Regions from separate parts of the Arthrobacter sp. 10N44_2 genome, predicted to be linked through region 1. Evidence: riboswitches for the same ligand, from Rfam matches in the RefSeq annotation. Region 1 holds a riboswitch; the other holds the start of a gene.
The links. A riboswitch is a leader RNA that binds a small molecule or an ion and turns the genes downstream of it on or off. The one in region 1 is predicted to bind S-adenosylmethionine.

Region 2: another riboswitch for S-adenosylmethionine. It lies ahead of AC1DBX_RS05235 (aminotransferase class V-fold PLP-dependent enzyme); the one in region 1 lies ahead of AC1DBX_RS07310 (methionine ABC transporter ATP-binding protein).

Annotation. Positions count from the first base shown of each region.
Region 1 covers NZ_JBFTHT010000004.1:283,733-287,922, reverse strand. Annotated here, with positions in the region: gene acs (acetate--CoA ligase) at 1-1,618, opposite strand, end outside; gene AC1DBX_RS07315 (CoA-binding protein) at 1,926-2,351, shown strand; SAM riboswitch class I at 2,449-2,539, shown strand; gene AC1DBX_RS07310 (methionine ABC transporter ATP-binding protein) at 2,679-3,488, shown strand; gene AC1DBX_RS07305 (methionine ABC transporter permease) at 3,481-4,146, shown strand.
Region 2 covers NZ_JBFTHT010000003.1:156,229-160,418, forward strand. Annotated here, with positions in the region: gene AC1DBX_RS05230 (class I SAM-dependent methyltransferase) at 1-409, opposite strand, end outside; gene AC1DBX_RS05235 (aminotransferase class V-fold PLP-dependent enzyme) at 490-1,929, opposite strand; SAM riboswitch class IV at 1,964-2,077, opposite strand; gene hisN (histidinol-phosphatase) at 2,155-2,985, opposite strand; gene rsgA (ribosome small subunit-dependent GTPase A) at 3,062-4,177, opposite strand; gene aroA (3-phosphoshikimate 1-carboxyvinyltransferase) at 4,161-4,190, opposite strand, start outside.

The DNA of each region.
Region 1 (4,190 bases):
CGGGCGGCACCGTGTTGCCGGCGTCGTCCACGATGCGCGTGCTGACGCCGGGCAGCGGGCGGGCCGCGCAGCCGGGCTTGAACGCGGCGTCCGTCGGTGCCGGGGAGAGGATGGTGGCGCCGGTTTCGGACTGCCACCACGTGTCCACCACGGGGGCGGTGCCGGCGCCGATGTTGGTCCGGAACCAGCGCCAGGCCTCGGGGTTGATGGCCTCGCCTACCGTGCCGAGAAGACGGATAGAGGAGAGGTCGTACGTGTCCGGGACGCCGTCCGGGAACCAGCCCATGAGGGAGCGGACCAGGGTGGGCGCGGTGTAATACTGCGTGACCGCGTAGCGTTCGATGATCTCAAAGTGCCGGCCCGGGTGCGGGGTGTTGGGCGTGCCCTCGAAGATGACCTGCGTGGCGCCGTTGGAGAGCGGGCCGTAGAGCTCATAGGTGTGCGCGGTGACCCAGGCGAGGTCGGCCGTGCACCAGTGCACGTCCTCCTCCCGCAGCCCGGGGTCGGGGTTGCTGAACAGGTGCTCGAAGCTCCATGACGCCTGTGTGAGGTAGCCGCCGGAGGTGTGGACCAGGCCCTTGGGCTTGCCGGTGGTGCCGGAGGTGTACATGATGAACAGCGGCGTCTCGGCGTCGAACGCCTCGGCTTCGTGAGTCTCGGAGGCGGTGCCGACGGCGTCGTGCCACCACACATCGCGGCCGGCGGTCATCGGAACGGTGTCCAGTTCGTCCGCGGGAGTGGTCCGGTTGACCACCAGGACGTGTTCGATGGCGTTGTCGCCGGAGACGGCGGCGTCCGCGTTGTCCTTGACCGGCACGGCGGTGCCGCGGCGGAACTGGCCGTCGGTGGTGACCAGGAGCTTGGCGCCGGTGTCCTCCACCCGGAACTTCAGGGCCTCGGCGGAGAATCCGCCGAAGACCAGGGAATGGATGGCACCGATCCGGGCCACTGCGAGGGTGATGATCACGGTTTCGGGGATGACGGGGAGGTAGATGACCACCCGGTCGCCCTTGGTGATACCGAGATCCAGGAGGGCATTGGCGGCTTTGGAGACCTCGCGCTGGAGTCCGGCGTAGGTGACGGCACGGCGGTCGCCGGGCTCGCCCTCAAAGTGCAGGGCCACCTTGTCTCCGCGCCCCGCCGCTACGTGGCGGTCGACGCAGTTGTAGGCGACATTGAGCCTGCCCCCTTCGAACCAGGTGATCTGAGGTCCGGTGCCGGCCTCGACGTCGGCCGGGATCCGGCGGTGCGCGGTGTGCCAGGGCTTGGTTTGCTCCGTCGCGCCGCCGGGCAGGTCCGCCCAGTCGAGGCGGAGAGCCTGGGTTTCCCAGAACGCAACCGTCTCTGCCTGGACAGTTCCCGCGGTCGCGGCGCCGCCGTGCCGGGGAAGGTGGTTTCCGAAGGTGGTGCTGCGGTGACGCGCCGGCCCATCGGCGGGGACGCCGTGCACTGCGCCGTCCGTGGACTCGTTCAGGGACCATCCCGAAGAGCCGCGAGAGGAGCCGGGCGCGTCACGCAGCCCTGCTTCGTTCGCCGTCGCGTCCGAAGTGGTTTGTGGGAATGCCTCGGACGCAGTCCGGGCAAAGGTGGGCAGGGCGGAAGAATTCTCAGGGGTCATTGCTGCACTCCATCGGTCCTGGCAGTAGCACCCTTGGTTGCTCCGGCTCCCTCGAATTTCACCGAAGGAGGGCGGAGCGGTTGCGTGGGAATGGTCGTCTCACGTCACCGAGGGGTTGCTGCGGCGTCATCGATCCAGGTCTCTCGGCCGCTCGGGATGGTCACTACCTACTAGAACTTCAGATGCACGATTCCGCAAAATCGGCGTCCGGGAGCGCCGTAATATTCGTTCACCCGGCGTGGGTCCTGCCCAAATCATTCATTTATTCGACAATTGCCCGGAAAGGTCGCAGGAGTAAGGTTGATGCATGGCCCATGTTAACGATCCGGCAGTCATTGACCGCCTCATGCGAACCAAAGGCACGTGGGCGGTGGTCGGCCTCACCACCAACGAATGGCGCTCGGCGTATGAGGTCTCCCTCTATGTCCGGGACCGGATGGGCATGACCATCATTCCGGTCAACCTTCCGGGCGACGATGTCCACGGCGAGAAGGGGTACCGTTCCCTGTCTGACATCCCGGCGGAGAAGCACCCGATCGACGTCGTGGACTGCTTCGTCAACTCCCACAGGGTGGGCGCAGTCATAGACGAGGCCATCGCAGTAGGCGCCAAGGCCGTCTGGCTGCAGCTGGGCGTCTTCGACGACGCCGCGACGGACCGGGCCAAGGCCGCCGGGCTGGACGTCGTCGTGAACGCGTGCCCCGCCCGCGAAGGCTGGCGCGTGGGCATCTAACGGCCCGGGAATGACGATCAACAGATCGGGAAGAGTCGGTTACAAAATGTGACCGGCTTTTTCTGTATCCGGCCTCCTGCCGTGTGAGATGGACTCGTAACCATCCCGAGCGGCTGAGAGATCTGGCTCCGTGACGCCGCAGCAACCCCCTCCTTTGAGGACGGTGCTACCGCCAGGACCGATGGAGAACCACTGTGTTCTGAGGCTCCCCGGCTTCGCTCAGCGCTGCCCGGAAGCCAGGACCCAGGGCTTTCCTCGGGCGAGCCCGGAGGAAATCATGAACACGCAGACAGCGGCAGCGCCGCGGCCCCGAGCAGGTGGGGGCCTGTGATCGAGATCCAGAACGTCAGCACGTCATTCGCTTCGGCCGCGGGACCTTTCACGGCCGTCGATGACGTCAGCCTGCACATCAGGCGGGGCACCATCCAGGGCATCATCGGGTTCTCCGGCGCCGGCAAATCCACGCTGCTGCGCAACATCAACCTCCTCGAGCGCCCGACGTCGGGCCGCGTCCTGGTGGACGGCGTGGACCTGGTGACCCTGTCCGACGCCGAGCTCCGGACCAAGCGGCATGACATCGGCATGATTTTCCAGCACTTCAATCTCCTCAACAACCTCACGGCCCAGGAAAATGTGGAGCTGTCCCTGAAGTTCGCCGGCGTCGGGAAGGCGGAACGCCGGCGGCGGGCCGCCGAAACCCTGGAAATCGTGGACCTCGCCGACAAAGCGGGAACGTATCCGGCCAAACTCTCCGGGGGCCAGAAACAGCGGGTGGCGATCGCCCGCGCCCTCGCCACCGGGCCCAAAGTGCTGCTCTGCGACGAGCCGACGTCGGCCGTGGATCCCCGGACGACGTCATCGGTCCTGCAATACCTGGCCGACGTCAACGCCGAATTCGGCATCACAATCGTGGTGGTCACCCACGAGATGAATGTCATCAAGGCCATCGCGGACAGCGTCGCGGTCATGGAAGAAGGCCGGGTGGTGGAGCAGTTCGACCTCGCCGAACTCCAGCGCCCCGGTTTCCACCCGGCGACGTCGATCGGCCGCTACCTGGTCTCCGATGAGATCCAGCTGGACCGCTCCGGGAGGGGCACCCACACCACAGCCGCGTCGGAGGGCCTGATCAATGTTTGACCGCATCCTGGAAGTCCTGCCCGAAATCGGCGTCGCCATGGGACAGACCCTCACCATGCTGCTGGTGGCCATCCCGCTGGCGGTGCTGCTCGGGACACCGCTGGGTGTCCAGCTCTACACCATCGGTCCCAACGGGCTCAAGCACAGGCCAAAGCTGCACCGGGTCCTGGACGGGCTGGTCAACCTGCTCCGCTCGTTCCCGTTCCTGATCCTGCTGATCGCGATCATTCCCGTGACCAGGTTCATTGTCGGCACGACCATCGGCACGGCCGCCGTCATTGTCCCGCTGACCCTCAACGCCATTCCGTATTTCGCCCGCTTCGTGGAACAGAACCTGAGCCAGCTCGGCGGCGGAGTGGTCGAAGCGGCACGGTCCATGGGCGCCAGCCGGTCCCAGATCGTCCGGGACGTCCTGATTGTGGAGGCGAAGCCCGGACTCGTCAGCTCCATCACCATCATGACCGTCAGCTTCATCTCCTACTCGGCGATGGCCGGACTGGTGGGCGGCGGCGGAATCGGCGACTTCGCCATCCGGTACGGCTATTACCGCTACGAAACGCCGCTCATGATCACCGCCATTGTCCTGATGATCCTGCTGGTCACCATCGTTCAGCTGGGCGGATCCTATGTTGCCCGGCGCCTGGACAAGCGCCTCTGAGCGCCGGCAGCACCCTCGTCCCACCTCCCACAGCGGAAAGCACC
Region 2 (4,190 bases), on a different contig from region 1:
CCAGGCCGGGGTCGCACCAGTGCCACGCCTGGGCGACCGTGACCAGGTCAAAGGACTCCGGCTCGAGACCGGTGTCCTCGGCGCTGCCCTCGATGGCGGTGACGTCCGGCAGGGTCCGGCGCAACTGCCCGAGCATGTCGGCAGAGGGGTCCACGGCCACCGTGCCCAGTCCGCGTTCCGCCAAAAGGGAGGTGAACTTCCCGGTGCCCGCGCCAATGTCCGCGGCGTCCCTGGCTCCCGCCGGGACCAGCCAGTCGGCTGACTCCTGCGGATAGCCGGGGCGGACGCGCTCGTAGTGCTCCCCGCCGTCCTGGAAGCTTTGTCCGAGTTCCTGGCGCCGCTCGCTGTGCAGTTTCGGTCCGCTGTGCGGCTTGACTCCGCTGTGGAGCCTGGGGCCGGCACTTGCCACGTGCGATCTCCTTCGGGAAGGTCCTGCTGGTTTCAGATACCTTTCGAATTTACCGCACCCGCGCCGGGCCCCGATCCTGCCTAGTCGAGGGTGCAGGGCGCAGCGCCGGCGGTGCCCGGGGTGTTCGGCGCCCAGTGGGGATAGCTGCGGGTATCGTTGGCCGGCACCCAGCGGCCGGCGTCCACCACGTAATCCCAGCCGAGTCCGTTCTGCCGCAGCTGCTGCAGGCCGGCCAGCAGGCGTTCGGCGTCCTCCAGCCGTGAGCCGAGGCCGAAGCTGGCCCGCAGGGAGCCGGCGGGCAGGCCGAGCCGCTTGAGCAGCGGGTGGGCGCAGAAGCGGCCGTCGCGCAGGCCAATGCCGTGTTCGGCCGACAGGTAGGCGGCCACCAGTCCGGCGTCGTAGCCTTCCACGGAAAAGTTCACGACGCCGATCGTGCCGGTGTCCGGCTGATCGCCTCCAGTGGAAGAAGCGGAGGAAGAATCGGAAGCCGAATCGGCAAAGATCCGGTGCACGGTTACTCCCTCGATGCCCTGGAGGCCCTCGACGAGGAAGGACCGGATGGCGTCCTCGTGGGCCTGCCACTGCTCCGGGTCCAGGGCCGCAATGACCTGGGTGGCGCGGGCGAGGGCCGCCGCGCCGAGGACGTTCGGCGAGCCGCCCTCGTGCCGGGCAGGTCCCGTGGTCCAGCTGACGGAGTCGAGCCGGGCATCGCGGACCGCGCCGCCGCCGGCCAGGTGCGGGGTGCCGGCGTCGAGCCAGTCCGTCCGCCCCACCAGCACGCCGGCGCCGAACGGGGCGTACAGCTTGTGTCCCGAGAAGGCGAGGTAATCGACGTCGTCCGCGGCGATATTGATCCGCCGGTGCGGGGCGAGCTGCGCGGCGTCGACAACGATCCTGGCGCCGTATTCGTGCGCCAGTGCGGCCAGGGTCCGGATCGGGAGGATCTCTCCGGTGACGTTGGAGGCGCCGGTGACGGCCAACAGGCTGACGCCGCCGCGGGCGAGTTCGTCGCGCAGGCGGTCCACGGTGGCCGCGAGGGTGGCGGCGGCCACGACGCTGCGGTGCGGGACATTCTGCCAGGGCAGGAGGTTGGCGTGGTGTTCGATGTCGAGGTAGAGGACCTCGCCCGCGGGCCGCCCGTCGCGCAGCGGCAGGCAGCCGGCCAGCAGGTTCAGGGAATCGGTGGTGTTGCGCGTGAAGATCACGGAATCGCCGGGCCGGCCGCCCACGAAGTCCCGCACGATGTCCCGGGCGTTCTCGTAGACGGAGGTGCTGATCTGTGATGCGTAGCCGGCGCCGCGGTGCACGCTTGCGTAGTACGGCAGGATTTCGTTCAGGTAGGCCGAGACCACGGACAGGGCCGGGGCGGAGGCGCCGTAGTCGAGGTTGGCGTAGCGCGCGTGGCCGCCGGTGATCAGCGGGGCCTGGATTTCGGCCCCGGTGACGGCTGCCAGCGGGCGGGCCGCGAGGGCAAGCCGTGCATGGAATTCAGGGGCAACGGGGAAAATGGCAGTTGTCATGGGACCTCACTCGAACAGGACCCCACACCGTGGGAATCCGCGCTTGCCGGGTCCGTTCCGGACCGGCCAGGTCGTCACCCGGGGCACCCCACCGCGACTGGAGGGTTGCCGGCCAGCAAACCGGGGTTTAGCGCTGGCACTCGTGACCTGCATCGAGCGTAGGACATCGGCGCAGCCGGGGAAAAGGCGGCCGCCGATTGTGAAGCGGAATATTACGGGCGCGGATCAGTTGTTCGGGTGGGCCTGAAAGAGGTCGTCGAGTCCGGGGTTGAGCCGCTTGAGGACTTCCGAGTGCAGGATCGAATTGGTGGCCAGGGCGTTGCCGCCGAAGGGGCCGTCCTCGCCTTCGAGCGAGGTGAAGCGGCCGCCGGCCTCGGTCACGATCGGCACCAGGGCGGCCATGTCGTAGAGATTCAGCTCGGGTTCGCAGGCGATGTCCACGGCGCCCTCGGCCACGAGGCAGTACGACCAGAAGTCACCGTAGGCGCGGGTCCGCCACACTTCCTCGGTCAGGCCCAGGAACTCATCCAGGTTCCCGCGTTCCTTCCAGCCGCCAAGGCTGGAGTAGGACAGCGAGGCGTCCTCGAGATTGGAGACGTTGGATACCTTCAACCGTGTGGCGGCGGCGAGCGAGCGGCCCGTGTAGGCGCCTGCACCCTTGGCGGCCCACCAGCGCTTGCCCAGTGCCGGCGCGCTGACGACGCCGACCACCGGCTCGCCCTCATCGACGAGGGCGATCAGGGTGGCCCAGACCGGGACGCCGCGGACAAAGTTCTTCGTGCCGTCGATCGGGTCGATGATCCACCGGCGGGAACCGTGGCCCGAGCTGCCGAACTCTTCGCCCAGGACCGCGTCACGCGGACGTGACCGGGAGAGCTGGCCGCGGATGGCCTCTTCCGCGGACTTGTCGGCATCGGTGACGGGTGTGAGGTCGGGCTTCGTCTCGATCCGAAGGTCGAGCGCCTTGAAGCGGCTCATGGTCTGGGAATCGACCGAATCTGCCAGTACATGGGCAAGGCGCAGGTCATCGTTATAGCTCGAAGCGGGTTGGCTCATGGTTCCAAACTACCGTCAAACCGGGCCGCCGGGCGGGAGGCCGCGGCTCGGCGCCGCCGCCCCGCTGCCGGTCCGGCTAGGAGACGGTGCCCAGTTCCTTGGTTTCCTGCGCTTCCATCCGCGGGTCCGTGCCCAGCAGCCGGCGCAGGGACGCGAGCCTGGCCGGTCCCGAGGGCCCCGCGTGCCCGGCCGCAACCCACTTGTCGACGCCGCAGTTGACGGCGGTGGAGTCATGCTTGCAGCCGCGTTCGCAATCATCGGTGCCCGGTTCCAGGTCCGGGAAGGAACGCAGGATCCGGTCCGGGTCCACGTGGGCCAGGCCGAAGGACCGGATGCCGGGGGTATCGATGATCCAGCTGCCGGCAGGGGCATCGTTGACTTTGAGCGCCAGTGCGGAGGAGGACGTGTGGCGGCCGCGGCCGGTTACCGCGTTCACGCCTCCCGTGGCCCGCTCGGCCCCGGTCAGGGCGTTGACCATGGTGGACTTGCCGACGCCGGAATGGCCCAGCATCACGGTGACCTTGCCGTCGAGGTAGTCGCGCAGCTGGGATACCGCGTCCTTGTCGAGCCGGGCGGAGAGCCCGTCGTCGGAGCGGGCGTCGATGCCGGAAGCGGCGGAGTCGGCGGTCTTGGAGATGATGACGGGGAAGTCGAGGTGCTGGTAGTTGGACAGCAGCTCGGCGGGATCCTTGACGTCGGCCTTGGTGACGAGCAGCAGCGGCTCAATGCCGGCGTCGTACGCGGCCACCAGCGCGCGGTCGATGAAACCGGTCCGCGGCTCGGGGTTGGCAGCGGCGACCACCACCACCAGCTGGTCGGCGTTGGCCACGACGGCACGTTCGATCGGGTCCGTGTCGTCGGCGCTGCGGCGCAGCAGCGTCTTGCGGTCCTGGATCCTGACCAGCCGCGCCAGAGTGTCGGGCTCGCCGGTGACATCCCCGACCAGGGAGACGAAGTCGCCGGCAACCACCGGGTTGCGGCGCAGTTCCCGGGCCCGGGCCGCGATGATCTTGCGTTCGTCCGCGGTCCCCTCGCCGACGACGGCGGTGTAGCGGCCGCGGTCAACGGTGATGATGCGTCCGGTGACGGCGTCGTCGTAGCTGGGCCGGTCCTTGGTGCGGGGCCGTGTGCCCTTCTTGTTCGGCCGGATCCGGACGTCGGACTCGTCCCAGGAATCAGTGCTGCGTGCCACCGGCGGTGTCCTC